DNA from 3 places in the Alteromonas sp. ABH4_457 genome. Region 3 is predicted to be linked to each of the others. Evidence: predicted binding sites of a transcription regulator. Region 3 holds the regulator's gene; each other region holds the start of a gene.
The links. Region 3 encodes LexA, which represses DNA repair genes until DNA is damaged. Its sites were predicted from a motif close to TACTGTATNNNNATACAGTA; they were not measured.

Region 1 (10,191 bases), on a different contig from region 3:
TGTATGAATTTTACCGGTAAATACATTGAATTGTTCAGCCAGTTGCCCGACTTCATCGCCCGACTTAATTTCAAGACGACGGGTTAAGTCACCATCTCCTGAAGCAATATCAGCCATAGCGTCTTTGAGTTGTAAAATCGGACGGGTGATCACTGCACCAGCAAACCAGGTAACTGCTCCGGCGATAACCAGTACAACCACAGCAACAATTAGTGAAGTATGTAACGCCTCTTGTACCGGCGCTTCAACCACGGCCTTCGGAACCAGTAATCCCAATGTCCAGTTCATTTGCGGCGAAGCTAGAGTGACATGTTTATAAACAACAAAATAATTTTCATTGTTGTATGAAACTGGCGTCATACCTTCCGGATGGCGGGCAATATCTACGCTTAAAGCTGCAAAGCCATCAGCACCTTTCAGGCTTTTATCAATGGACGCCAGTGGAGATGATAGTGGCAGGGCTTCCCTGCTCCCCGGGAAGTACACAATATTTTGTTCGTCATCGACAAGAAACGCAGCGCCGGCTTTCTCATATTGGATCTCTGACAGCATATCTGCGACTGTGGTGATGAGAATATCCACGCCACCCACTCCCAGAAGCTTACCATCCCGGTACACAGGCCCCTGAACCACCGTCGAAACGCTTCCATCCTGTGAATCTGTCGCCGGAGGTGTGACATAGATGCCCCCTTTTTCTACAGCGGTCAAAAACCACGGGCGCTGATTTGCAAAGTAATTATCTTCTTCACCCACACGGCCCTGCTCATAAAAATACTCTCCGGTACCGGCGGTACCGAAAAAAGCAGACTTAATGTGCTTGTCATTACTGCTGATGGCGCTGAATGACGCAAAAATATCGTCAGCAGCCTCACCACTTAACGTACCGCCACGCTGCGAGTGTTGAGTAAAAAAGTCAGTGAAGAAAGGATTGTTCAGAAATGTAGAAGCGACACCTCCGTAGGTAGCAAAGAAACCTTTTACAGATTCCGCTTCACTGGTAACGAGAAAATGGAGATCCCGCTCAACGGTCTGCCTGGTTTTATCGCTGACAATATTGAGCAGGAAAATCGTTGCTACAATCAGTAACAATGCGATAGCACCGCCAACAATGAGCACAAATTTTTTCTGAAGTGAGAGTGATTTCATAACGCGTTCCCGTGTTTGTGTTTCACCTTCCATATTCGGGAGCTGGTGAAATCTTTTTTATAAGTTTATGTTTTTAACGGCAGTCATCTTCACTTCTACAGTAAATTGAACGATAAAAAAGTGCATTCCTCGTCTTTTGTACAGTTCATTACCTACTGATTTTATTGTTCTTTTCATTAGATAACACTAATAAAAGGAGCTAAATGGTCTACAGAGGCCTTCTTACAGGACGGCTCGCCTTTCCGGGTATTGATTTTTTTAAAACCGGTTTTTCACACAAAAAAAGAAGCCAGCTTTTCAGCTGGCTTCTGATTTAATTTACTGTCTATTGATTTGTCGTTTCATGCGCAGCCTTTCACAGGCTGCCGGACATAAATCTTACAATTTCTCTTCTGTTTCGCCTTCGGCTTCTTCAGGCTTCACTGTTTTTTGAGCCAGTAACTCTGCGCGCAGCTTAGTTTCGATGTCATTCGCAATATCAGGGTTATCTTTCAGGAACGCCATTACGTTCGCTTTACCCTGACCAATACGGTCACCGTTGTAGCTATACCAGGCACCGGCTTTATCAACCAGCTTCTGCTTCACACCAAGGTCAATAAGTTCAGCTTCCTTACTGATACCCTCGCCGTAACGAATCATGAATTCCGCCTGCTTAAACGGTGGTGCAACTTTGTTCTTCACCACTTTCACACGGGTTTCGTTACCAACAACCTCATCACCTTCTTTAACCGCACCGATACGACGGATATCCAGACGCACAGAGGCATAGAATTTCAACGCGTTACCACCTGTTGTGGTTTCAGGGTTACCGAACATAACACCAATCTTCATACGGATCTGGTTGATGAAGATACACAGCGTATTCGATTTCTTGATGTTAGCGGTAAGCTTACGCAGTGCCTGAGACATCAGACGTGCCTGAAGACCCACGTGAGAATCACCCATCTCACCTTCAATCTCTGCTTTCGGTGTTAACGCAGCTACCGAGTCAACAATTACTACGTCGACTGCACCGGAACGAACAAGCATGTCACAGATTTCCAGCGCCTGCTCACCGGTATCAGGCTGAGAGACCAGCAGGTCGTCAATGTTTACGCCCAGCTTTCTTGCATAGACAGGATCCAGTGCGTGTTCAGCATCAACGAATGCACAAGTTTTGCCTTTCTTTTGCGCTTCAGCGATAACTTGCAGTGTCAGAGTTGTTTTACCTGATGACTCAGGACCGTAGATTTCAACAACACGCCCGCAAGGTAAACCGCCTATTCCAAGTGCAATGTCGATACTGAGTGAACCGGTAGAAATGGCTTCGATATCATGCGCCTGATTGTCACCCAGACGCATAATGGCACCTTTACCAAATTGCTTTTCAATTTGGCCAAGAGCGGCGGAAAGAGCTTTGTTTTTGTTGTCGTCCACGATATTATCCTCAAGATAATGACTGTCCGGTAGTTACCCTGTCGTATTACGCTGCCACTTTTACTTCTGTTATTTTTTAACTTCCGCAAAATATGATTCGGTCAGCGCTTCAGTAACTCACGAAACGTAATTCGAATGTTGAGTGCATTTTATACTGTATAAGCATACAGTCAAGTAAGATTTCACAATTAGTCTGTCAAATCCCGTTTTATACAGCAACCAGTCGTTGGTACAGATATGAAACTGCATGGGCAATGGCCTGTTCCCGCACCGCTAACCGGTCACCGGAAAATACGTGACGCTGCGTGATGAGTTCACCGTCTATCATAAAGCCAAACCAAACTGTACCCACCGGCTTTTCCGCCGAACCGCCGCCAGGCCCTGCAATACCACTCACCGACACGCCAACCTGCGCACCACTCTCCTGAACAACACCCTGCACCATTTCAGCTACAGTTTGTTCCGACACTGCGCCAAATTCCGCAAGCGTTTCAGCTTTCACTCCAATAAGTGATTGCTTAGCCTCATTTGAATAAGTGACCCAGGATTGATTGAACCAGTCAGAACTACCGGAAACAGAAGTTAATACGTAAGCAATTCCACCACCGGTACAAGACTCAGCACAGGATAAATGCCAGTTCCGCCGGCGAAGCACATCTCCGGTGGCAACCACCTGTTTAAGTAAGGCACTGTCTTGTGAAACAGTTGAAAAATCTGCGCTCATACGAATAATACTCACCAATGAATTAATTCCGTTGTACCATTTTACACATTTAGCGGACGCCGGAGTGATTAAGTTCAATCCTGTCGGGGAAGGAATTGCTTCGTGTTTCCAATGCAGTTCCATGCTCCGGCCGGAAGCGCCTGACTGAGAAGGCGCGCGTACGGAATACGAGGACTGCATTTGAAACCGTCTGCCGCAGGGAAGCGGCAGTCGAGGCCCCATGGATGGGTTTACGCCGTGTTTCAAATGCAGTTCCGTCTTCCGGACAATAGCGCCTTCGCAAACAGCATCAACATAACAAAGAGGTTTTCTTGGAATCACATACGCCGATGATGCGCCAGTATCTGGCCATAAAAGCACAACATCCTAATATTTTACTGTTTTACCGGATGGGAGACTTTTATGAACTCTTCTATGACGATGCCAAAAAGGCCGCACACCTGCTGGATATTTCATTAACAGCCAGAGGCAAATCCGGCGGTGAACCCATTCCCATGGCGGGAGTGCCTTATCACGCAGTAGAAGGTTACCTGGCGCGCCTGGTAAAAATGGGCGAGTCCGTGGCGATTTGTGAGCAGGTTGGCGATCCTGCCACCAGCAAAGGGCCGGTAGAACGTCAGGTTCAGCGTATTGTCACCCCGGGTACAGTCACCGATGAAGCACTATTAGAAGAGCGCCGTGATAACCTGCTTGCTGCAGTGTGTGGTCACAGCATGCAGTACGGCGTTGCCACCCTCGATATCAGCAGCGGACGTTTTCTGGTGGTTGAATGTGACAGCGATGAACAATTGCTGGCCGAATTGCAACGCCTTAATCCTGCAGAACTGCTTTATCCGGAAGGATTCGAGGGTTTACCTCTTATTGAAAAACGAAAAGGTTTACGTCGCCGTCCCGAATGGGAGTTTGATCAGCAAACGGCAACTGAGCAACTCAATCAGCAATTCGGCACAAAATCACTGGATGGTTTCGGGATCAACGGCTTAGATAAAGCCACCGGTGCAGCCGGCTGTGTACTGCAATACGTTAAAGATACTCAACGTACCGCCCTGCCCCATATTCGCAGTATTCATCGTGAACAGCAGGAAACACGTATTCAGTTAGATGCCGCCACGCGAAGAAACCTGGAATTAACCTCGAACTTATCAGGCAGTCAGGAAAATACCCTGTTCAGCGTGCTGGATTCTACCGCCAGCCCCATGGGCAGCAGATTACTTCAACGCTATTTGCACGCCCCCATTACCGATCATTATGAACTCACCCGACGCCAGCAGGCCATCGGAAAACTGATTGAACAGGGTCATGAAGATATCGCCGATACATTAAAACGCATTGGTGACATAGAACGTATCATGGCGCGGTTAGCCCTGCGTTCGGCCCGTCCCAGGGATTTCTCCCGTTTACGCAATGCATTTAACGAATTGCCCGGACTACTCGACCAGTTATCCTCTCTTGAGGACCCGTTATGTGCAGATCTGGCCAATGCTGTGAGCACCTATCCTGAATTACAAAGCCTGTTAAATCAGGCTATCGTAGATAACCCTCCGGTTGTCATCCGCGATGGTGGTGTTATCGCTGAAGGTTTTAATGAAGAGCTTGATGAATTGCGGGCGCTGTCAAGGGGAGCCACGGACTACCTGGATGCTCTGGAGGTCAGAGAACGGGAGCGTACCGGCGTCTCTACACTGAAAGTGGGCTATAACAAAGTGCATGGCTTTTTTATCGAATTAAGCCGCGCAAACAGTGGCGCTGCCCCGGCAGATTATATCCGCCGTCAAACGTTGAAGAACACCGAGCGTTACATTACGCCTGAGCTGAAAGAACATGAAGATAAAGTACTGACCAGTCAGGGCCGGGCGCTGGCTCTGGAAAAGCAACTTTATGAAGGATTATTCGATGCCTTCCAGCCTCAGCTTACTAAGCTGATAAACACAGCGGAAGCACTGGCTAAACTGGATGTGATTCAGTGTTTTGCCGACCGGGCGACCGCGCTCGACTTACATTGCCCTACCCTCACAGATAACCGTGAAATCACTTATGAAGCCGGTCGGCACCCTGTGGTTGAGCAGGTCATGACGGACCCGTTTATTGCCAACCCGGTAACACTGGACACCAAACAGCGCATGCTTGTTATTACCGGTCCGAACATGGGCGGTAAATCAACGTACATGCGTCAGACCGCTCTGATTGTACTGATGGCATACCTTGGGTGTTACGTACCTGCAGAAAATGCAAAAATCGGCCGTGTGGATCGTATTTTCACACGTATTGGTGCATCAGATGACCTGGCGTCAGGGCGTTCTACCTTCATGGTGGAAATGACCGAGACCGCCAATATTTTGCATAATGCCACTGAGCACTCGCTGGTATTAATGGATGAAATCGGGCGCGGCACCAGTACATACGATGGCTTATCTCTCGCCTGGGCATGTGCCTGCTTCCTGGCAAGGGAGATTAATGCTTATACCTTGTTTGCCACCCATTATTTTGAACTGACACAATTAGCTGATTCTGAAGAAGGCGTGGTCAATGTGCATTTAGATGCCGTAGAGCACGACGATACCATCCGCTTTATGCATACTGTAGAAACCGGTGCGGCCAGCAAAAGCTATGGCTTACAGGTTGCCCAGCTTGCCGGCGTTCCCCGCCCGGTAATCAATGCTGCCCGGGCTAAATTACATGAACTGGAAAACCGGGCACCACAGGAAGACGCCCCGGCCACAAAGACAACAAAAACTTCGTCAGATTCCGGTGCTCCCACGACCAGAGCCGGACAATCGGAAATGCACTTTACCGATATGCCTGACCCGCTGCGGGATGCACTGAATAATTTGTCTCCCGATGAGCTTTCTCCCAGGCAGGCACTGGATTTAATTTATACGCTAAAACGGCTAAGTCAGGCGTGATACTTAAGGCTTTATTAACTTACCTGAAATAAACCCGCCAGACCAGCAGGCAAACAGATTGTTTGCCTGCTACTCTTTCGCTATAATATTGCGCCGTCCAGGTGCTGAATCCCGTTTTGCCAACTCTCAGCACATTAGCCATACAATCCAAAGCCTTAGGTTTCGCATGACAAATTATATTTTCGTCACCGGTGGTGTCGTATCATCGCTTGGTAAAGGTATTGCTGCCGCTTCGTTAGCAGCCATTCTTGAAGCGCGTGGTCTCACCGTTACGATGTTAAAACTGGATCCGTATATCAACGTTGATCCGGGAACAATGAGCCCAATTCAACACGGGGAAGTGTTTGTCACGGATGATGGCGCAGAAACCGATTTAGATTTAGGTCACTACGAGCGTTTTATCCGCACCCGTATGACCAAGCGTAATAACTTCACCACTGGCCGGGTTTACGAAGAAGTATTACGCCGTGAAAGACGTGGTGACTATTTAGGTGCAACCATCCAGGTCATCCCGCACATCACCAACGAAATTAAGCGTCGCGTTATCGACGGTGCAGAAGGTCACGATGTGGCAATTGTTGAAGTAGGCGGTACAGTAGGTGATATTGAATCACAACCGTTCCTGGAAGCTATCCGCCAGTTAGGTACAGAAGTCGGCCGCGAGCGCGCCATGTTCATGCACCTGACGCTGGTACCTTACATGCCGGCTTCCGGCGAAGTAAAAACTAAGCCTACTCAGCACTCTGTTAAAGAGCTGCGTTCTATCGGTATTCAACCGGACATCCTGGTTTGCCGTTCTGTTGGCGCCCTGCCGGCTACCGAGCGCTCTAAGATTGCCCTGTTCACTAACGTGGCAGATAAAGCCGTTATCTCACTGAAAGACGTAGACAGCATCTACCGTATCCCGGCTGCGCTTAAAGCACAGGGTATGGACCAGCTGGTTGTTGACCGTTTCCGTCTGGATTGCAAAGAAGCCGATCTGACCGAATGGGAACAGGTACTTTATGCAGAGTCTAACCCTACTGCAGAAGTGAATATTGGTATGGTGGGCAAATATGTTGAACTGCCTGACGCGTACAAATCTGTCAATGAAGCATTAAAACATGCCGGTCTGAAAAACCGCCTGACAGTGAATATTCACTATGTCGATTCTCAGGACGTTGAAACAAAAGGTACACAAATTTTAGAACACCTGGATGCTATCTTAGTACCCGGCGGTTTCGGCGAGCGCGGTATCGAAGGCAAAATTGCAGCAGCACGCTATGCCCGCGAGAATAAAGTCCCTTATCTGGGTATTTGTCTGGGTATGCAGGTTGCTTTAATTGAATTTGCCCGCAATGTAGCTGGTATGGAAAACGCAAACAGCACCGAATTCGATCCCAAAACACCGTTCCCGGTTGTTGGCCTGATCACCGAATGGCTGGATGCAGACGGCTCTACCGAGCAGCGTGATGCCTCTTCAGATTTAGGCGGCACCATGCGTTTAGGCAGCCAGCTTTGTCACCTGATCCCGGGCAGCAAAGTCTGTGAAACCTACGGCAGCGAAGAGATTTACGAACGTCACCGTCACCGTTACGAAGTAAATAATAACCTTCGTGACCAGATTGAAGCTGCAGGCTTGAAAGTAAGTGGTTTGTCCACCGACAAACGCCTTGTAGAAGTGATCGAAATCCCTGACCATCCATGGTTTGTTGCCGGTCAGTTCCACCCTGAGTTTACTTCTACGCCCCGTGATGGCCACCCGCTGTTTAAAGGATTTGTAGAAGCTGCCGGGAAATACCAGAAAGAAAATCACTGATTCTAAAAAGCAGAAGGCTTACTCCCGTTGCCTTTTGCACAAACGTTGAGGAAATAAAATGGCGAAGATTGCTCGCATTGTAGGACGCGAAATCCTGGACTCTCGTGGTAACCCCACTGTAGAGGCAGACGTTTACCTTGATTCAGGCGCAATGGGTCGTGCCGCTGCACCATCCGGTGCATCAACTGGTTCACGTGAAGCACTGGAACTGCGTGACGGTGATAAAAGCCGTTACCTGGGCAAAGGCGTAGAAAAAGCCGTTGCTGCAGTAAACGACATCATTGCTCCGGCGCTGGCTGGCATGGATCCACTGGCACAAACTGACGTTGATAACAAAATGTTAGAGCTGGACGGTACAGAGAACAAAGAAAAGCTGGGTGCAAATGCGATCCTGGCGGTTTCTCTGGCTGTTGCCAAAGCGGCTGCAATTGAAAAAGGCGTTGCACTTTACGAGCACATCGCTGACTTAAACGGTACGTCAGGTCAGTACTCTATGCCTGTACCTATGATGAACATCATCAACGGTGGTGAGCACGCTGACAACAACGTAGACATTCAGGAATTCATGGTTCAGCCAGTTGGTGCCAAGAGCTTCAAAGAAGCCCTGCGCATGGGTGCGGAAATTTTCCATAACCTGAAAAAAGTACTGTCTGCTAAAGGCCTGAACACAGCAGTAGGTGACGAAGGTGGTTTTGCACCTAACCTGAGCTCTAACGCTGAAGCGCTGGCTGTTATTGTAGAAGCCGTTGAAAAAGCGGGCTACAAAATGAACGAAGACATCACGCTGGCACTGGACTGTGCGGCGTCGGAATTCTACAAAGACGGCAAATATGTCCTGTCTGGTGAAGACAAATCTTTTGACTCAGAAACCTTTGGTGACTACCTGGCTGAACTGGCTGAACAGTACCCTATCGTTTCTATCGAAGACGGTCTGGACGAGAGTGACTGGGACGGTTGGGCAAGCCTGACTAAGAAGATTGGTGACAAAGTACAACTGGTTGGTGACGACCTGTTTGTGACTAACACCAAAATCCTGTCCCGTGGTATTGAGAATGGTATCGGTAACTCCATCCTGATTAAATTCAACCAGATCGGTTCACTGACCGAAACCCTGAATGCAATCAAGATGGCGAAAGATGCAGGTTTTACTGCGGTTATCTCTCACCGTTCAGGTGAAACCGAAGATGCGACTATCGCAGACCTGGCGGTTGGTACTGCAGCGGGTCAAATTAAGACCGGTTCTCTGTGCCGTTCTGACCGTGTTGCCAAGTACAACCAGTTACTGCGTATCGAGCAGGCACTGGGCGACAAAGCGGTATATCCGGGTCGCAGTGCAATCAAAGGTCAATAATGACTATGAACGGGTAGCGCTGGCTACCCGTTCTTTTTAATGCTACTTTACTGATATTCTTCATAATCCTTTGTAGCCATGTCGTCAGGTTCTCACACGTCGTCCAGTCAGACTGATATTTTTGCTGCCACCGGCGCAACCGACGATTCTCCGGTCTTCACAGAAATTTGTAATGCCCTTTACGAGCGCGAGTTGCTGGTGCTTTCACAAGCGTCCGCTGCGCAGATATCCTACCTCCAACGCAGACTGGCCGCACTCCCTCACCGGATCCAACGGGCAGCCCACTATCTGGCAAACCACAAAACACCGCTTGCAGTAGACAGTCACAACGGTACCTGGCAATGTAAACAGGCACCTAAATGTCCAGCCCATAAAATTACGCCGGAGGACACGCAAACCTGGTATACAGGCCATGCAGCCTATGGTTTACCCGTACCGGTAAGATTACTTCGCTTTGATGAAGAGCATATCGAGCTGGACTCTATTGACCGTGTTCAGCCTGAGAATGAAATGGTGCACACCAATAAATATGGCTGGTTTACCTTTGATGGTGTAAGTCAGGCCAACAATACCGACACCGACTATATGTTATTGAAACCCACCAAAGCTGTGATGTCTGCCGCATGCTGCGGACACCGCTGGAATCACAAAGGCAGACTGGCCCCACGCACACTCTCATTAAGAGAATTATTGCTTTCCACCACGGTAAAGTGGAAAAAATTCACCTTAAATACCTGACCAACCAAACAGAGTTAGGATAAATATAACCAATTATTATATTCATGATGGCAAAGAAAGGTTGACCTGTGGCCCCTGTATGGTTACATTGACGGCTATCAATTGGATGCCCGTG
Region 2 (10,191 bases), on a different contig from region 3:
AAATCAACAGTCTGATTGGTACTATTTTCTCTATCGCCCATGCACCGCAGTGGATGGAGCCCGACGACCCGTCTGCGTTTTTACAGCCCGGTACACAAATGGTTGCTGCCGGTTATGTACTGTATGGTCCGTCAACCATGATGGCGCTGACTACCGGCCGTGGCACACACATTTATACTCTGGATAAAACCCACGGTGGTTTCCTGTTAACGCACCCCAATGTGCAGGTGCCTGAGCAAACATCCGAGTTTTCAATCAACGCGTCTAATCAGCGCCACTGGGAAGCGCCGATGAAAGCTTATATTGCTGACTTGCTGGCGGGCACAGACGGTCCCCGTGAAAAGAATTTCAACATGCGCTGGGTGGCGGCGATGGTGGGCGATATTCACCGTCTGCTTTGCCGGGGCGGTATTTTTATGTATCCCTATGACAACCGTAACCCGTCTAAAGCCGGTAAACTGCGTTTATTATACGAAGCCAACCCGATGGCATTTCTGATGGAACAGGCCGGTGGCCTGGCCGACACGGGTACAGGACGTATCATGGAAGTGATGCCCACCGAAATTCATCAACGTGTACCGGTGATTTTAGGTTCCAAAGAAGAAGTGGAAACGTGCCTGAGCTATCACGCTAAAGCGGAATAGCGCACATTCAGCACAAAAATACTGAAGACTGCTTAAGACTTGGGTCTTAAGCAGTTTTTATTTTACGGTAGTCACCGTATACTTAGGCGCGATTTTGCCGTGAAAGGGAATACAGTGTGTTTGTTTTCCCGGACAAATCCCGTTTTTAATTTAACAAATCAAAGGATTATTTCATGAGCCTTAACAACGTTCCTGCTGGTAAAGATATGCCAGAAGTGGTGAATGTCATCATCGAAATCCCAGCTCACGCTGACCCGGTAAAATATGAAGTAGACAAAGACACCGGTGCAATGTTTGTTGACCGTTTCATGGCTACCTGCATGCACTATCCGGTAAACTACGGCTACGTGAATAACACACTGTCTTTAGACGGTGACCCGGTTGACGTACTGGTTATGACGCCGTTCCCGATTATCAGCGGTTCTGTGATCAAGTGTCGTCCTGTTGGTGTTCTGAACATGACTGACGAGTCAGGTACTGACGCGAAAGTTCTGGCAGTGCCGGTAGACAAGCTGTCTACGATTTACCGCGACGTGAAAGACATCAACGATGTGCCAGAGCTGACTAAACAGCAAATCGAGCATTTCTTCTCTCACTATAAAGATCTGGAGCCTGGCAAGTGGGTTAAGATCGACGGTTGGGCAGATGCAGAAGCAGCGAAAGCTGAAATCGTATCCAGCGCCAAGCGTTACGAAGAAGGCGAATAAGCCTTTCTTTCCGCAGATTGAAAAAGCCCGGTTCGCCGGGCTTTTTTGTGCGTATTGGATCGCGATCTGATCTGTAGCTGCACGTTGAGACATTGAGACTGCCCCTTCAGATCCCGATGTAGTAGGATTATTTCCACAAGCCAAACTTTTATGGTATTGGCGGAAAGCAATCAAAAAAGCGTTGACTATTGATTATTGTCGAATTGATAGACACCTTATGGTTTCTGCGCTGTGTTGGTATCAAAGGCTTTAATTTGTTGGCGCCGGAGGGGCTGACAATGCAGTCATCAACGCCATGTATACAAACAATGCACAAAGTTATCCACAGCCTTGTGCATAAAAAAGACTTGATTTGCGGGTAAAAATGATCAATGCGATCCCCGGATCAAACCGGAGGACAAATGTTTTCGCGGTTGATTGTGATCCCGGTGTGTACTTTGGAATAAATTCGGGGTTCAGGCCGTGTAGTTTGGACAACCCGGAGCTATGCTTTAGTTCAGGGTTTGTATATGATTTCAGAGCAGACTGTGAAATCCGTTGATCGTGCGGATTTGGCGTCCGGCTGCCGGAGATTAATGTGAGTTCAGATATTCAGAAGTTGCAGCAGCAAATTGCATTGTTGCAGAGAAAATTGAGTCGTGAGCAGCTGGCGCGTACGGCGGCTGAAGACATGCTCAATAATTACTCCCGCGATGCCTATCTGGCAAACCAAAACCTGCGCCGTGCTCTCAGCGAAACCCGCGCTATATATCATCAGTTGCTGTCTCAACTTCCTGACAGTGAGGCTGATACATTTAAGCAATCAGCCAAGCCTTCCTCTGACAGCATAGCCATGGTGGACCGTATGACACTGCTTAGTCAGCTTGCTGCGGGTATTGCTCATGAAATTAATAACCCCATCGGCTTTATCAAAAGTAACTGTGAAATTCAGGAATATATGCTGAAGGATGTGTTCGATGCCTGGGATGAACTTAAAGATGAGTTAAATAAGGACAGCACCTCTGCAGCCACATTACCCGCAGACATGGAGTTGAAATACTTACTGCGGGATGTGAGAGAAATGCTTTCAGACATGCAAAAATCATCTCTGGAAGGCGCTAACCGTATTGCTGAAATTGTTTCCTCACTGCAGATTTTTTCTTCTCCGGTTACCGTGGAACGTAACTGGGAAGATGTAGACGATCTTCTTGAGTTTGGTCTGGAGGATATCATCAAGCGAATTCCTGCAAATGTTTCTCTCAATTTCGATGCGTCGGATTCCCGCTTGCAGGTACTGGTTAACAGGAAACAGATCAGGCAGGTGCTTGAGGCAGTAGTTGAAAACGCAATTGATGCCTGTGTATCCGGCGGCACAATCAGTATCGCTGTTGCTGATCTGCCTGGCGCAGTTAAAGTGTTTATAAAAGACAATGGTGAAGGAATAAAGCCTGAGCACATGCCATTAATTTTTACGCCTTTCTTCACTACCCGTCCTCCCGGCAGCGGCACAGGCCTTGGCCTTTCTGTGGCGCAGGCTTTGATGGAATCTCATAATGGTTGGATAGATATTCAGAGCGATACCGGTTCCGGAACCACTGTGACCCTCAATTTCCCTCTGCAGTGATAACTCTATGTATTTACATTAGTAAATGCTGACTTTTCAAACTCAGTTCCGGGCTGTAAACTCCGTTCCTTCTATTTTTTTATAGGTCAATTACTCGAAAGTCTAAATATAGGCTAAGGTTAATGTGACCCTTAACCAATTTCTGAGAACGCAGGGATGTGAGTCAATTATATGCGAAATAATCAACCGGTTACCCAGAAGCTTTACAACATTCCTCAGCACTACCGGCTCATTTCATCTACCGATACACGTGGTGTGATCACGCACTGCAATGATGAGTTCGTTGAAGTCAGTGGCTTCAGCCATGATGAACTGATTGGAAAAAACCATAATATTGTGCGCCATCCGGACATGCCGCCCGGTGTGTTCCGCGAAATGTGGGATACCTTGTCTGCCGGCAATATCTGGATGGGACTGGTAAAAAACCGGCGCAAAAACGGAGACCATTACTGGGTTTCGGCGTTCGTGACCCCGGTTTTTGAAAATTCTCAGATCACGGGTTATGAATCAGTACGTGTGCCGGCCTTGCCGGACGAAATTGCCCGTGCAGAATACCGTTACGAGCGGCTACGTGAAGGTAAGTCCAGTACGTCAGCCGGTGAACTGGCCGTTCACTACATGAAGAATTACCTGCCATTTATCGTGATGGGTCTTATTACCGTGGCGGCCTTATTCGCCACAACGGGTGTGTTGCCTGCTGTCATCGCTGCCGCAGGTTTCGCGCTGTGTAGTTTTTGGATGGCTTCTAAAATTAAAGGTGACTGGCAGGCGCTTATTGATATTTCTCCTGACAGCTATTCGAATCCGGTGGTATCGCAAACCTATTTTGCCGACTTCGGTAACCGGTCACGTGCCAAACTGGTTTTGGGATGCGAACTTGCGCGCAGCCGCACAGCTCTTGCCCGCATTCAGGATGCCGCCGGGGGGTTGGATACGATTGCCAACACCACCCATCAACAGGCCGAAATCACCAGTACGGCTGTCGTGCAGCAAAACGAGGCAACGCAAAACATTGCTTCAGCCGTTAACGAGATGTCGCAGGCTATTCAAAGTGTATCAGAGCGGGTTGACATGAACGCCGACAGCGCCCGTTCTGCTTCTAAGAATGTGGAAGCCGGTAATCAGAAGGCGGATGAGGCGTTATCTGCCATCATGGCGCTTAAAGAAGCGGTCAGTTCTATTTCGGTCACTGTGCAGGAACTGGCGCAGTCCACGAATGATATTGGTGAAGCTGCCAGTTTAATATCGACCATTGCTGAACAGACAAACCTGCTGGCACTGAACGCCGCCATTGAAGCAGCCCGCGCCGGCGAGCAGGGACGAGGCTTCGCTGTAGTTGCTGATGAAGTACGGTCACTGGCATCAAAAACCAGAGAGTCCACAGATAAAATTCATAATATTATCCATGTTCTGGCTGAGCGGTCAGAACGTGCTGTCAGAGTATCCAATGACGGTATGGCATCAGCCGAGCAGGGCACGGCCATTGTTGAAGATACCCGCAAAACACTGGCAGACATTAATCAGGCCGTGAGTGTTATTGCAGATCAAACCTTCGAAATGGCCTCCGCTGTAGAGCAGCAAAGTTCTGTGGCAGAACACATCAATCAGCAAGTCGTAGAAATTGCCGATGGTGCCAAAGATACCCAGCGGGCATCAGAATCATCATTAGATGCCAGCCAGCGTCTGCGTAAAACCGTTAACGAAGTACACTCGGTTATCACCCGCTTTACCAATAAGCGGAATGTAGTGTAACCCGCTTTTAGTTTTTACTGTTTGCCTGTAGCTTTACCACTTCTGCTGATTCGGCGTCGAGGACGTCATCAGCAGAAGCGCCTTTGAGCAATTTGCCTACGGCATCTTTATTCTTTGCCAGCATGACAGACAGATTCTCAATCACGTCGTCTTCCAGCTTGATACCTTTCGCACCGATGTAAGCAGCCAGATTGTCTGCCGCATCCAGCATTTTGTCATACTGATCAGCTTCCTTCTTGTCTGTAGTGACCAACTTTTCTACCCCTTTATGCGAAACAACATATTGCACTGTAATAGCCATGATGGTTCTCCGATGTCGAACGTAAAATGAAATTTAATTTTAACCTGATTCGTAATTACTGTATAAATAAACAGTATCTGAGGCAACTGTTTTTTGTACTATGTTGAGAATTATTCCGGTTATTGCACAGGCTGGTATCACCGGCTTCGAGTCCCCGGCTGCCGAATACCGTCAGCTCGGGCTTGATCTCGACGAGCTGCTTATCGACCATCCCACTGCTACATTTATTGGACAGGCACAGGGAGAGTCGATGACCGGCGTGGGCATTTTTGATGGTGATTTACTCATTGTCGACCGCGCTGCTGCACCCACTTCGCTGGATGTGGTGGTGGCCAATTTGAATGGTGTGTTTGTGTGTAAGCTGTTCGATCGCAAAGCTATGGTTCTGGTATCGCCCGGCAAACACCAGCAGCCTTACGTGTTGGGGGAGGGAGATACCTTCGAAGAAGAAGGCATTGTTGTCCGTTCTGTCAGAATGCATCGCTATACCAGGCAGTTAAGACAATGTTTGCGTTAGTCGATGCCAACGGCTTTTATGCGTCCGCCGAAAAGGTGTTTGACCCCGCTATCCGTGACAAACCTGTGGTGGTACTGACAAACAACGATGGCTGCATTTGTGCATTGTGCGACAAGGCGAAAGCCCTCGGCGTAAAGAAATTCGGCCCGTACTACAAGGTACAGAAACTGCTGGAACAAAAAGGGGCAGTGATCAGGTCGTCTAACTATGAGCTGTACGACTATTTGTCCAACCAGATGATGAATATTGTTGGCGGTTTTGCACCTCACCAGCATGTGTATTCTATCGACGAGTGCTTTTTGTATTTTGATAACTGGCAACCACCAGAAGGATGGCACACCTACGGTGAAACCATCCGGCGTGCTGTCTGGCAGCAGTTGCGTCTGCCTGTGGGAGTGGGTTTCGGGCTTACGCCGACGCTGGCGAAGGTAGCCAGCCATGCGGGTAAAAGACTGGGAGATAAATCCGGCATTGCGGTGCTTGCTGAAAAGACACAGATCCAGCGCACCTTACAGGAAATGTCGCCGCAAGATGTGTGGGGGATTGGCCGGCGTATCGCGGAAAAGCTGGAAAACAGTGGTGTGCGCTCTGCGTGGGAGCTTGCCTGCGCAGCGCCTAAAAGTATCCGTAAGCAATTCTCTGTAGAGATTGAACGTACCGTGCGGGAGCTTAACGGCGTTACCTGCATTGAATGGGAAAGTCATCGTCCTAAAAAACAGCAAATCTATGCTACCCGCGCTTTTGGCCACCCAGTTATGGACCATCAGAGTTTACGGCAGGCACTTTGCTGGCATGCTGAGCGGGTAGCTGAAAAGCTCAGGAAGCAAAATTGTACCGTGAAAACCCTTACCCTTTTTGCCCATGCGAACCCCTTTGCCGCCAGCGGACATTATCATAAAGCTGTACAGCACCGTTTTGCCATTGCCACGGCGGATACGCGAATGCTGTCAGAAGCCGCCGGTAATGCAGCTGATTCATTATATAAAGAAGGCGTGTTGTTTCATAAGTGCGGCGTGGGAGCAATTGAAATTCAGGATGAAGATGTAAAACAGCCGGATTTGTTCGCACAAAGTGAAGGGAATACAAAGCTGATGGCATGCATGGACGCCATTAACAGAAAATACGGCAGCAGTACCATCGGCATCGCGGCGAAAGGTGACCATCAACCCTGGCGTATGAAGCGGGCGTATTTGTCTCCTCAGTACACAACTAACTGGCGGCATTTACCCCAATGTCAGTGTTGATGACATAAATGTTAGATTCAAAAGCGACATGGTTCGCTACACTAGGGATGTATCAAATGCCTGGCAACAAAGGGGAGAAAAGAGATGAAGTTAGATTTGACGAATGTCAGCGGAGTGATATTTGATTTAGACGGTACGCTGGTGGAGTCTGTCCTCGACTTTTCTCAAATGCGCCGGGAAATTGGTTGCCCTGCCAGCGAAGATATTCTTACCTTTATCGATAACCTGCCTGATGAAACCTCAAGAGCATCGGCACATCAGGTCATTCTGGAGCACGAAATGGCCGATGCTGAGAATGCGAAATGGTTGCCGGCAGGAAAATACATGGTAGATGCCGTCATCAATGCTGATTTGCCCGCTGCCATTGTTACCCGCAACTGCAAACAGGCCACAGCGCTTAAAATCAGCAACAATCAAGTCCCCATTTCAACCGTACTCACCCGCGAATGCGCCCCTGCCAAGCCCGATCCCACGGCACTACTTATGATTGCCGGGCAATGGCAAATAGCCCCCGCACATATCCTTTATGTGGGAGACTATATCTACGATCAGCAAGCCGCAGAAAATGCGGGCATGCAGTGGTTGTTGGTTTAATCTAAACTTGAAGGATAAACAGGTAACTTAGGAGGAGCCTTTGGTATTACGGCCGAAGTCTGCTCAATCGTATTTGTCTCCGGTAACGTTCCTCCACTGATTACCTCCAAAATATCGGCATTACCCAACTCATCCGATGCGTTAATTTTATACAATATTTCCATTGTAATCTTCTCCATGTTTATGATTAATATAAATAAGAACTCATTAAAAGCGTGATGATTATCTCGTTTTTCAAAACAATGGATTGTCTTAAAAGGTCATGGAGTGTCCAAAATGAAGTTTTTTGGTGTATTTGTCCTATTTTGTATATTAAATGTCTCATTGAGTGTAATTGCCTCCGGTTTCCAGTCTGAACTTGACTATTCCTACGAATCTCCTGACCTGACCATAGGTATCCCCTCTGCGATAATTGTATCGGAAGACGGTGTCTGGACCGGCGGTGAGAATGGGTTAATGGATATAAGGGCCGGAGAATTATTAAAATTCTCAAAGGCAAAAAATAGTGCAGGAATATCGACATGGGTAACTGATATCGACCGCCTGAATAATCGCTATTTGCTTATAAGTGTTTATGGGAATGGTTTGTACTTAATGGATACAAGTAGCAACGAAGTAAGGCCTGTTAACACATCAGGTATTAAGAACAGAGGTTTTTGGAAAACAGATATCGGCCGCGACAAAATCATCGTTAGTACGCTCTCTAACATCCACATTTATGATATTGCGACAATGCAGGAGAGTTCAAATTTAAGGGGTAAAGGAATTGTCATTGGTGACCAGGTCGTTGATTTGGCAGTTGACGATTCATCAGACGGAATTTGGTGGATTGACAGAGATGAAGGACTTTTCTTCTATTCTTTTGCTAACGAATCGTGGGCACAATTTAATCTCTCAATCGAGCCTTCTCAAAAACTGCATACACTGACCATTGACGAAGAACACCTGTACATTGGCGCAGATAGTGGTGTGCTTATTTTTAATAAGATGACAAAAGGTGTGAGATTAGTCAGTTCCAGAAATATTCCCGACGAGGATTCACAACCAGTCCGTTCAATTTTCATCGATCAGAATGAGAAGGTATGGGTGGCAGCAGAAAATTTATATTATCTGGATTTGAAACAGGAACAACTGATAGCACACGAATTTTTGCAAGCTGAAAATGAACTTCTTATAGTCACAGATATGGCTGAAGACAGATATGGGAATTTATTTGCAGTTGATACAACCCATGGCCTGGTTGTCCTTTCTGATTTAATCACATCCATCTCCGCTACGAACCTGCCATTCACCGGGCAGGAGGTAATGTCTGTAGAATCCATGGCTAATTCAGATACTCTGCTTTTAAGAAATAATTCTCAAGTTGCTGTTACGAGCATTTCGGAAGATAGCGAAATGGAGAATACTATTTTCCAGGTTGAAGGAAGAAGGGTGCTCTATGGTCATGAGGCTGTATATCTGTTTGATGATGAAGTTAACCTTTATCCGTTAGATAAAGAAGTAACTGAAAGCCATTCCCCTTCCGGCATATCAGTAAAAATCGACGAAGTAGTTTTTAAGAGTGTTTTAGAGGCATTTGAGGTAGGCGGGATAATCTACGCGCTGGTTCAGGATTCAGAAGGGAACAAGTTGCTTAATCTCAGCCATGGCTACAAAGAAGTATTACCTTATTTCATTTCAAATATACGAAGAACGACAAATGATTCTTTAATCCTGACCGTTGACGGAGTGGGGATTTTCGAGATTGCAGGTAACTCCGGAATAAAGCAAATTGACTTCGGAATATCTCACCAATATCAGGTATATACATCTATTTATTCTGATAATGAAAGTTTACTGATCGGTACATCAGGTAACGGATTCCTCTTTAAAGATTTAATATCAGGCGACGCCGGGATAAAAAATTCCGGCCCCGGATTCATTCGTGATGTTGTTTCTTTGGATAAATACTGGCTTGTAGCTGCAAACAACGGATTATTCGCTATTGGTAAAGAGCATGGAGAAAACATTTTTATAGGAAAGAGCTTTGGAATTACCGATTCAGACTTTCAGTTTGACGGGATCGAGGTTACGAAGAACTTCATCTTGGTAAGGGGTGACAAGCAAAGCAATTTGCTTGAAAAAAATAGCTTTTTGGGAAATCTGAAGCAACTCAGTCAGAATAAGCACAACATCGATACATCAAAGATTAAAATTGAAGTTGCTGATAGTTCTGTGGAAATGCTGGGTAGCGAAAAGGGGATCTCCACTGTAGAAGGCAGTTTTACAATTGGTCTTCCTTCGACAAATTATGTTGCCAGAGGTTTACTCAGCTACGAATACAAATTGACGGGCAGAGATTCCGACTGGATCAAATTAGCTCCGGAAGAAAGAATAATTACTTTAAGCGAGCTTCCTGTCGATAGTTACTCGCTGAAGATCCGCATTCACGACCCCAGAAGCCATGTAGAGCAACCTGTTACTACTATCCCATTGAACGTACTTCCACCGTGGTGGCGCACGTGGCAGGCAATGATGGTCTATCTGTTGATAGTCATTATTGGTCTTTATCTCGCTTACAGAAGCTATTTGAAACGGGTTGATGAACAGGGGGCTATGCTTACAACGCTGGTGGAAGAGAAAAATAGTGTCATTCAGGATACCAACCAGTTTATGCAGCGGATGCTGCGGAATAAACAACGTGCCATGGCGAATTTGTCACACGAAATCCGTACACCACTTACGCTTATACTCGGGCCCTTGAAGGAAGTGCTGGAAGCGCCGGATTCAGACAAAACGGTGGAGCGGGTTGAGCTCGCTACGCGAAATGCAGACCGGATCAGTGTGCTG
Region 3 (10,191 bases):
GTGCTGACAATATGCGCTTTACGGTACTTGGAGCGGCCACTGGGAGTAATTTACTGGTATAAATCAGCTCGCTTTTTAAACGATCATCTAAGACTGGGTGGGCTGAGATTCCCAGATCACAGTGCCCCTCAAGTAACATGTCCGACACCATACTGCCGTTACCGGTGTGCATACGAATTTTCACCCCCGACTCCAATAACGGTAGCATCGGTACACTGAGTATCTCAGCTATAAAATCCGCATGTCCGACTATCTGCAAGACACCAGAGATGTCCATTGATCGAGCTCTTGCTTAAGCCAAAGCCGCCTCAGCTACTTCCAGCTTATCACCAATGTCCATGGCTAATTCATCCGCTGTGGAGGTAGGCTCGACGCCACTAGAAGAACGCTCAAATAAAGGTCGCCCAATGGCCACCTCTAGTCCTGCAATGTGTTGTGATACAGCAGGTTGCGTCAAGTTAAGTGACCGCGCTGTATAAAATTAATCCGTGATAACCATAAAGCCATTGCTTCTGCCATGAGCGAAGATTTTGGACACCGTAGCTTATATCAGTCTTACGTGGCCGATATGGTAACAACCAGTAATATGTTGCAACACGCCATCGATAATCTCGATACCTGGATGGAGGCAGAACAAACCGCCTCACCTGATCCTGAAATGCACACTGAAATACAGTTTCAACCGTTAGGGATTGTTGGTGTCATTAGTCCCTGGAATTTTCCAATCAATTTAGCATTTGGACCGTTAGCTGGTGTATTTTCAGCGGGTAATAGCGCCATGTTAAAACCTTCTGAACTGACGCCTGAGACTTCAGAATTATTGGCTGAGTTAGTGGCCCGTTACTTCGGCCCTGAAGAGCTAACCGTAGTACTAGGGGATGCGTGCTGCTGCAGAGAACCTTGTGCCAGTGACTCTGGAACTGGGTGGAAAGTCGCCTGTTATGGTGGCTAAAGGTGCTGACCTGAGCAAAGCAGTTGAGCGCACATTAACGATTAAATCCTTTAATGCAGGTCAAATTTGCCTGTCACCAGATTACGTTTTGCTGCCTGCAGAGCAAACTCAAGCGTTCAAAGCTCAAGCGCGAGAATTTATGGGACAAACCTTCCCAAGCATTCAAGAAAATACCGATTACACCGCAATCATTAACGAACACCATTACCAGCGCTTAGTCGATCTATTAGAAGATGCACGTCAAAAAGGCGCAGAGATCATCAATCTTGCGCCGCAAAATGAACCGGCTTATGACGCCTCAAGCCGTAAAATCGCTCCGCATCTAGTGATTGGGACAACCGACGATATGGCAATCATACAGGAAGAAATATTTGGTCCATTATTGCCCATTCGTCTGTATCAATAAGAGGACGAGGCAATTGATTACATCAATCAACACCCTCGCCCTTTAGCCGCCTATTACTTCAATGAGGACAGCACAGCAAGTATTTGCACAACAAACGACTTCCGGAGCGCTGGTCATCAACGACGTCATGACCCATGTATCTATTGATGAGCTGCCTTTTGGTGGTGTGGGCGCGTCAGGTATGGGGGCTTACCATGGTATTCATGGCTTCCGCCAGTTCTCTCATGCCAGGGCGGTGGTAGTACAAAGCGAAGCGGGTGTATCAAATCTTCGATTGCGAGCACCGTATGCAGACAAACAAGCAGCCGTAGACGCTTTTTTTTAATCATTGATTCATCCATATTGTTAAAAGATAGAGAGGTTTATATGAAAATCTTAATGGTACTTACATCGCATAATGAGCTGGGTAACACCGGTGAAAAAACAGGCTTTTGGTTGGAGGAGTTTGCAGCGCCTTACTACACCTTTACAGATGCTGGTGCTGAGTTGGTGTTGGCTTCACCTCTGGGGGGACAACCACCTCTGGATCCGAAAAGTGATTTGCCTGATTTTCAAACCCCTGCGACTGAGCGATTTAAGCAAGACCAACAGGCGCAGCAAGTACTGGCGAACACTGTCAAACTTGAAAACGTGTCACACACAGATTTTGATGCGGTGTTTTATCCGGGCGGCCATGGCCCCCTGTGGGATCTTGCTGAGTCAGAACAGTCTGTTTCACTGATCGAAGCGTTTGAGCGGGCAGGCAAGCCAATCAGTTTTGTGTGTCATGCCCCTGGGGTCCTGCGTCATGTAAAAACTGATAACGGCGAGCCGCTTATCAAAGGTCGTAAAGTTACTGGCTTTACTAACGGAGAAGAAGCGGGGGTGGAGTTGACTGATGTGGTGCCATTCTTGATAGAAGATGAATTCATTCGTCTTGGCGGTCACTATGAAAAAGGTGCGGACTGGGAGCCTCACGTAGTTGAAGATGGCCGATTGATTACAGGCCAAAATCCAGCCAGCTCCGAAGCTGTCGCGCAAGCCTTGATTAAACAACTTGCATAATCTCCCTCAAATTTAGCCGGTGGCGTTCTGATTAGGAGGCCCCTGGCTAAAATTTCTTGATAAGAAGATACCTTTTTATTCCCAAGGAGAACTAAAACAGCGTATTACAATGTACAACTAATGCATATCGTTGCAATGAAAACCAGGCGCTGTTAACTGCGCCCCCTGAATAAGCGTAATAATTTCGCCGGCAGCCCTTGTCAAACCAGCGCAACTGTATATACTCACAGGAACTGTATAGAAAAACAGGGCTGTTTATGCGTCCACTTACTCCAAGACAAACGGAAGTTCTCGAACTGATCAAAACCACCATGCTGGAAACCGGCATGCCGCCCACCCGTGCGGAAATTGCGAAGCAATTAGGGTTTAAATCAGCTAATGCAGCAGAAGAGCATTTAAAGGCGCTGGCCCGTAAAGGTGTAATCGAAATTCTGGCGGGTACCTCACGGGGTATAAAGCTGAATATTCCGCTGGAAGCAGAAAACGATGAAGACGCAGGCTTACCGTTAATCGGCCGTGTTGCGGCAGGTGAACCTATTCTGGCGCAGGAACATGTGGAAATGCATTACAAGGTCGACCCTGATCTGTTCCACCCCCGTGCGGATTTCCTGTTACGTGTAAACGGTATGAGTATGAAAGATATCGGTATTCTGGATGGTGATCTACTTGCCGTTCACCGAACTACTGACGTGCACAATGGGCAGGTAGTTGTTGCCAGGGTTGATGAGGATGTCACGGTAAAACGTCTGGAAAAACGCGGCCGCGAAGTTTGGCTGCATGCAGAAAATGAAGAATTCGATACCATAAAGGTGGATCTTGCTGCTGAACCATTCAACATTGAAGGTCTGGCTGTAGGTGTAATCCGCAATGCTGACTGGATGTAAGTCCTTTCGCTAAGCGCGGTGCAATAACTATTGTGTGCGCTGGCCACAGCGCTAAAAATTGGAAGGGCGATGATATAAACCATCATCGCCCTTTTTCTTTACTATTGGCTGGTATGTGCAAAGTGCAGTGTCTTGAGCGCCAGCAGAAAAACATCAGCATTGTCTTCACCACTGACATTTTTTACTACAGTAACCGCTGTTTTATGTTCACGGCAAAGAATGGTCATTGTAATGCCGCCCATACTGCCACCTGAGTGCATCACTGCATCAGGAATATCGTCCATCAAAGCCAGCGCGCTCACGTTATCTTTATACGCTTTACGTTTTTTGTAATCGCCAAAACCGGTTTTCCAGCCTATGCCGAAGCCCACGGTTTCACCATTGTTAAGCCTGGCAGGAGTAAACATGGCGCGGGTAGTCTCTGGTTTCAGGTAATCGCTTGCCACATGGGCTACAGCAAACCGGACAATATCTGACGGCGTAGAAATAAAACCGCCGCCGGCCCATTTATAGCTGTGATCCGTTTGTGGCGCATTAATCAGCTCACCTTCGTGTACGGTGTAAGGTCTCGCCCGGTGATCGATGATGGTGTACTGGTCGTCAAATACCGTGTTGTCCAGTTTCAGCGGCGCGAACACTTCTTCGTTTATGATGGCGCGGAAATCCCGGGACGCGTCAGCCCCTTCCATTGCGGCACTGACCAGTGTCCAGGCAAACGTTGAATAACGGTGATCTGTGCCGGGTGCAAACAGCAGTGGATCATCTTTAAACATCGCCAGTGCACTGTCGATATCCGGATAACTTTCATTCAGAAGGAATTCATTGGCACCTTCTTTGTAGTGCCTGATGCCTGCTGTATGTGAGGTAAGCTGGCGCAGAGTAATGACCGGTTTATCAGCAGGCCATGCGCTGACGTATTCAGTTACCGGTTTATCCAGATCAATGTTGCCCGCTTCCGCAAGACGCATTAATCCGGCCGTAGCGATGAGTTTAGAGACACTGCCGATACGCACCTTGTGATCTGTCGTCATCGGTACATGGTTTTCCACGTCGGCAAAACCGTAGCCTTTAGCCATCAGCATGCCCTTATCGTTGCCCAGTGCCATGGTTATACCCGGCACTGTGTCATGACTTACCGCTTCTTCAAACAGAGCGTTAATAGCGCCGGAAGGAAGATCTTTGGCAAAAACAGAGGGTGTTAAAAATAACAGAAAAGAGGAGAAAACAGCGCGGCGCAACATAGAAGCAATCCCTGACAATAAAAACAATCAGACTACCGCAGTTAACAGGCCGCTACCAATAAAAAAGCCCGCTCGCGCGGGCCGGGCATCTGGACGGTGATGCGAAAACTTATTTAGCTTGTGCTTCTGTGGTGATGTGCAGCGTGACTTCGTCACTCACATTCGGTACATACATATCAATCCCGAAGTCAGAACGCTTGATGGTGGTCATTGCATCAAAACCTATCGCTTCTTTCTGTGTCATCGGGTGTACACCTGAACCATTCAGAGTGACATCCATAGTGACGGACTTAGTCACACCTTTGATCGTCAGATCGCCGGTCACTTCCATCGTCTTATCACCTGTCATTTCAACATCTGTACTGGTGAAGGTGGCAGAAGGAAACTTCGCTGCATTGAACCAGTCAGCACCGACAAATTCTTCATTCAGCTTTTTAACAAATGAATCAATGGTATCAATTTTCACCGACACATCGATTTTGCTGTCTTCCGGCGCGTCTTTGTCAAACACGATGGTGCCTTCAGCGCCGTTGATGGCGGCTGTCGGGTTAGAGAATCCGAAGTGATTCCATGAAGCGATAACGCTGGTGTGAGTAGGATCAATCTGATAGCTCACAGGCGCCGCGAATGCGCCTGCACTGATTAAACCTGAAACTAATACTGCCGGGATAAATTTATTCATTACACATTCCTTTCATAACGTTGATGTCACAAGTGTGAGGACGATTTACTTACCTATAATACGGCGTTCCTTAAATACGGATGTGTCGAAGATCTGAACGAAACATTCGAAATATCAGAATGAAGTGCTTTGACCCTGTTTCTGAGGCCACCCCGGCCATTTATTTTTTCAGAAAGACTAGACACAAGATGAAATCTGTTTAATTCTTATACCGTTGTTAACGAAAAAATAACAAAAATAGATAAAAATTAACAGGCGGATAGCCTGATACGACAGGGTCCTGTGAGCAGGGTATTACACAAGATCCTCCATCACGGAGGTGTTGAGTGAAGAAACTCGTATGTAACGCAATGATGGTTTGGGGGTTAGCGATGTCTGTTATTCCGGCGTCGCTGCAAGCAGAAACCATGGCAACATCAGACCGGGCAGGTGAAATCAACCTGAGACAAGGTGTCACAGACATCAGTGGACAGGTGTACGACCTGCATATGCTGATGTTCTCAATTTGTGTGGCCATCGCTGTGGTGGTGTTCGGTGTGATGTTTTACTCCATGTTCAAGCACCGTAAATCCCGGGGCGCCAAACCGGCGCACTTCCACGAAAACGTGAAAGTAGAAATCGCCTGGACAGTCATTCCTTTCCTGATCCTGATATTTATGGCCGTCCCGGCAGCACAAACCCTCATCGCGATGGAAGATGCCAGTGAACCTGAAATGACGGTTCTTGTCACCGGTTCCCAGTGGAAATGGCATTACAAGTACATGGACAGCGATGTGTCCTTTTACTCCATCATGGCCACACAGCGTGAGCAGATTGAGAACAAATTCGAAAAAGGGGAAAACTACCTGCTTGAGGTAGATCGTCCTCTGGTCATTCCTACCGGACAAAAAGTCCGCTTCCTGATCACCTCTGACGACGTTATCCATTCCTGGTGGGTGCCAGATTTCGCAGTAAAGAAAGATGCTAATCCGGGCTTCATCAATGAGGCGTGGACCAAAGTGAATGAGCCCGGTATCTACCGTGGACAGTGCGCTGAACTGTGCGGGAAGGATCATGGTTTCATGCCGGTAGTGGTGATTGCGAAGAGCCCGGATGAATATAAAAACTGGATGACAGAGCAGGAAGCCATTGTGAAACAGGCGAAAGAAGAAGAGCAGCGCCTGCTGGCCATGAGCATGAGCAAAGAAGAGCTGATGAGTACCGGCGAGAAAGTGTACAACGCGACATGCGCAGCCTGCCATATGCCTAACGGTCAGGGGTTGCCGGGCGTTTTCCCTGCACTTAAAGGCAGTCAGATGGTATTGGAGGATCAGAAAGCGCACATCGATATTGTGCTTAACGGTAAAGCAGGCACGGCCATGCAGGCGTTTGGCAAGATGCTGTCCCTGAAAGATATCGCTGCGGTGATTACCTACGAGCGTAATGCCTGGGGAAATAACACCGGCGATGTGATCCAGCCTAAAGACGTTAATGCAGTAGCAACCGGTAAATAGGAGCGTGCGATGAGTAAAGCAACTGAAACTATGACGCCGGAGCACATTGCGGCACATGATGAATATCACGATGATCACCACGGACACGGCGCTCCGGCAGGCCTGATGCGTTGGGTGCTGACAACTAACCACAAAGATATCGGTACGTTATATCTGTGGTTCGCCTTCATCATGTTTCTTACTGGCGGCGCGATGGCGATGGTGATCCGCGCCGAACTGTTCCAGCCCGGTTTACAAATCGTAGACCCGAATTTCTTTAATCAGATGACCACAGTGCACGGCCTGATCATGGTATTCGGTGCTGTCATGCCGGCGTTTACCGGTCTGGCTAACTGGCTGATCCCCATGATGATTGGCGCACCGGATATGGCATTGCCCAGAATGAACAACTGGAGCTTCTGGATCCTGCCGTTTGCATTTTCCATGTTGTTAGGTTCACTGTTCATGGAAGGCGGTGGCCCGGCTTTCGGCTGGACCTTCTATGCGCCGCTGTCGACGACATACAGCAGCGACAGTACCGCGCTGTTTGTGTTCTCAGTCCATATTATGGGGATTTCCTCCATCATGGGCGCAATCAACGTAATCGTGACTATCTTTAATATGCGTGCGCCGGGTATGACGTGGATGAAAATGCCACTGTTCGTCTGGACCTGGCTTATTACTGCATTCCTGCTGATTGCTGTAATGCCTGTACTGGCTGGTGCAGTGACCATGGTGCTTACCGATAAATTCTTCGGGACGAGTTTCTTTGATGCTGCCGGCGGCGGTGATCCGGTGATGTTCCAGCATATTTTCTGGTTCTTCGGGCACCCTGAAGTCTACATCATGATCTTGCCTGCTTTTGGCATTATCTCGCAGATTGTGCCGACCTTCGCCCGCAAGCGCCTGTTCGGCTATGCCTCCATGGTGTACGCCACTGCCTCCATCGCCCTGCTCTCATTCATTGTCTGGGCTCACCATATGTTTACCACAGGTATGCCGGTGTTTGCTGAAATGTTCTTTATGTTCGCCACCATGCTGATCTCCGTACCCACCGGCGTGAAAGTGTTTAACTGGGTGGCCACCATGTGGCGGGGTTCCATGACCTTTGAAATCCCCATGTTATTTGCTCTGGCCTTCATTGTGCTGTTCACCATCGGTGGCCTGTCCGGATTGATGCTGGCAATCACCCCTGTGGATTTTCAGTACCACGATACTTACTTTGTCGTGGCCCATTTCCATTATGTTCTGGTGACCGGAGCGGTGTTTTCCATTATGGCTGCGGTGTATTACTGGCTGCCCAAGTGGACCGGTAAAATGTTTGATATCACGCTGGCTAAGTGGCATTTCTGGTGCTCACTGATTTCCGTGAATGTGCTGTTCTTCCCTATGCATTTTGTGGGACTGGCGGGTATGCCGCGGCGGATCCCTGATTACTCGCTGCAATTTGCTGATTACAACCAGTGGATCAGTATTGGCGGGTTTGCTTTCGGGTTATCCCAGCTGATTTTCCTGGTACTGCTCATTAAAGCCTGCAAAAAGCAGGGCGAACCGGTTACGTCACAAGTGTGGGAAGGTGCAGAAGGTCTGGAGTGGGAAATTCCCTCTCCTGCTCCTTACCACACGTTTGAAACGCCTCCGGTTGTGAAGTGAGTTATCAAAATGGACAACCGCGCAGCCGGTAACCGCACCCTTACCCTGCGACTGCTTGTGGTCGTAGCGGGTATGTTTGGCTTCGGTTTCGCTCTGGTGCCTTTGTATGACGTGTTCTGTGATATCACCGGTATCAACGGAAAAACGGCTAACCGGGCCGCAGTGTGGCAGGGCAAAGATATCGATACCAGCCGCACAGTGACCGTAGAATTTATTACCCGCACAAACAGCGGTATGCCCTGGGAATTTCGTGCAGAAACACAGCGTGTGAAGGTGCACCCCGGGGAAGTGAATACCGTGGCGTTTTACGTCAGAAACCCGGCTGCCAGTAACATCATTGCTCAGGCAATTCCCTCTGTCAGTCCGGGACAGGCGGCCCTTTATCTGAATAAAACAGAGTGCTTTTGCTTTAACCAGCAGCCCTTACAGGCTGGTCAGGAAGCGTGGATGCCTATGTCGTTCTACGTGGATGCCGGGCTGCCAGAGGATATTACCTATTTTACCTTGCAGTACACACTGTACGACGTGACCGCCAGGGCCGGCGATCTGAGCGGCAGTGACAACCCTTATTTACGACAGCCTGTAAGCGGCAGCCGCTGACAGGCCGGAAGGAGAGTAGCCATGCAACAAGAATATCAACGGTATTATGTGCCTGCACAAAGTCCCTGGCCCATTGTCGGGGCGGTAGCCTTATTTCTGATTGCGGTGGGAGCCGGCAACACCGTCATTGAAAGTACCAAAGGGGAAGGCGGCTACGGGCCGCATGTTCTGGCGGCGGGCATCGTCACGTTGCTGGTGATGCTGTTTGGCTGGTTTAAAAATCAGATTGATGAATCCATGGGCGGATTATACAGCGATCAGCTTGGCCGCTCTTACCGTCAGGGTATGAGCTGGTTTATCTTCTCAGAGGTGATGTTTTTTGCTGCCTTTTTCGGGGCACTGTTTTACGCACGTATGATTTCGGTGCCATGGCTCGGAGGCGCCTCGAACAATGCGATGACCAATGACGTACTGTGGCCGGCCTTTGAAGCCATGTGGCCCCTTGTTACCACGCCCGGGGGCACGACCACTCAGGAAATGAGTGCCGCCGGATTGCCTACTATCAACACCATTATTCTGCTGATTTCATCCGTAACCCTGCACTTTGCTCACGTGGGCCTTGAGCAGAAAAAACGCAAACAGTTGACCGTGATGCTGGGCGTAACCATATTACTGGGACTGGGTTTTCTGACACTGCAAGTCGAAGAATATATCCATGCTTATCAGGAGCTGGGTCTGACACTGCAGTCCGGCGTGTACGGCAACACCTTTTTCATGCTCACCGGCTTCCACGGAATGCATGTGACGCTGGGTACCATCATTCTGATTGTTTTGTTTTTAAGGGTGCTGAAAGGGCACTTTACACCCAAAAGCCACTTCGCGTTTCAGGCCGGCAGCTGGTACTGGCATTTTGTCGATGTGGTTTGGGTAATGCTGTATCTGTTTGTGTATGTGCTTTAAGTGACTGCGCACCGGCCCGCCTCAGTAAGGGGCGGGATTCGGACTGATAAGTCCGGTAGCCAGTGCGACAAGGATCAGGGTAACAATGATGACAGAAGTTAAAACACGGCGGCCGATGTATTTGCTCATAGGTTCGCCGTCAGGGTCATCTTTCATCATTACCCGCATGGCGAGAAACAAGTTAGCGATCATGTAAATCACTAAGCATACAAGGACGATTTTTATAATCATTTTTTTCTCCGTCAATAAGGGGAGCCAATTATGAATCAGGCAAACCGGTTCCGTTCCTTACCTCTCGCTGTGGTGGTACTGACAGCGGTTATCTGCATGATTTCGCTGGGCTTCTGGCAACTCGAC

Region 1: the regulator LexA is predicted to act here: its motif matches at 2,715-2,734, upstream of recA (recombinase RecA).
Region 2: the regulator LexA is predicted to act here: its motif matches at 5,064-5,083, upstream of ACXAGR_RS06975 (S24 family peptidase).

Annotation. Positions count from the first base shown of each region.
Region 1 covers NZ_JBSWXN010000005.1:112,184-122,374, reverse strand. Annotated here, with positions in the region: gene ACXAGR_RS13280 (methyl-accepting chemotaxis protein) at 1-1,146, opposite strand, end outside; gene recA (recombinase RecA) at 1,525-2,562, opposite strand; gene ACXAGR_RS13270 (CinA family protein) at 2,771-3,286, opposite strand; gene mutS (DNA mismatch repair protein MutS) at 3,616-6,189, shown strand; gene ACXAGR_RS13260 (CTP synthase) at 6,356-7,987, shown strand; gene eno (phosphopyruvate hydratase) at 8,046-9,338, shown strand; gene ACXAGR_RS13250 (hypothetical protein) at 9,417-10,076, shown strand.
Region 2 covers NZ_JBSWXN010000003.1:103,950-114,140, reverse strand. Annotated here, with positions in the region: gene ACXAGR_RS07000 (class 1 fructose-bisphosphatase) at 1-644, shown strand, start outside; gene ppa (inorganic diphosphatase) at 818-1,351, shown strand; gene ACXAGR_RS06990 (sensor histidine kinase) at 1,929-2,954, shown strand; gene ACXAGR_RS06985 (methyl-accepting chemotaxis protein) at 3,126-4,706, shown strand; gene ACXAGR_RS06980 (YebG family protein) at 4,714-5,007, opposite strand; gene ACXAGR_RS06975 (S24 family peptidase) at 5,108-5,524, shown strand; gene ACXAGR_RS06970 (Y-family DNA polymerase) at 5,512-6,768, shown strand; gene ACXAGR_RS06965 (HAD family hydrolase) at 6,853-7,362, shown strand; gene ACXAGR_RS06960 (ATP-binding protein) at 7,639-10,191, shown strand, end outside.
Region 3 covers NZ_JBSWXN010000002.1:595,635-605,825, reverse strand. Annotated here, with positions in the region: gene ACXAGR_RS05850 (LysR substrate-binding domain-containing protein) at 1-277, opposite strand, end outside; partial or broken gene ACXAGR_RS05845 (helix-turn-helix domain-containing protein) at 293-460, opposite strand; gene ACXAGR_RS05840 (aldehyde dehydrogenase family protein) at 476-952, shown strand; gene ACXAGR_RS05835 (aldehyde dehydrogenase family protein) at 879-1,358, shown strand; gene ACXAGR_RS05830 (aldehyde dehydrogenase family protein) at 1,420-1,683, shown strand; gene ACXAGR_RS05825 (type 1 glutamine amidotransferase domain-containing protein) at 1,725-2,402, shown strand; gene lexA (transcriptional repressor LexA) at 2,660-3,286, shown strand; gene ACXAGR_RS05815 (serine hydrolase domain-containing protein) at 3,388-4,527, opposite strand; gene ACXAGR_RS05810 (YceI family protein) at 4,637-5,209, opposite strand; gene coxB (cytochrome c oxidase subunit II) at 5,617-6,702, shown strand; gene ctaD (cytochrome c oxidase subunit I) at 6,712-8,334, shown strand; gene ACXAGR_RS05795 (cytochrome c oxidase assembly protein) at 8,344-8,934, shown strand; gene ACXAGR_RS05790 (cytochrome c oxidase subunit 3) at 8,956-9,834, shown strand; gene ACXAGR_RS05785 (DUF2909 domain-containing protein) at 9,856-10,065, opposite strand; gene ACXAGR_RS05780 (SURF1 family protein) at 10,096-10,191, shown strand, end outside.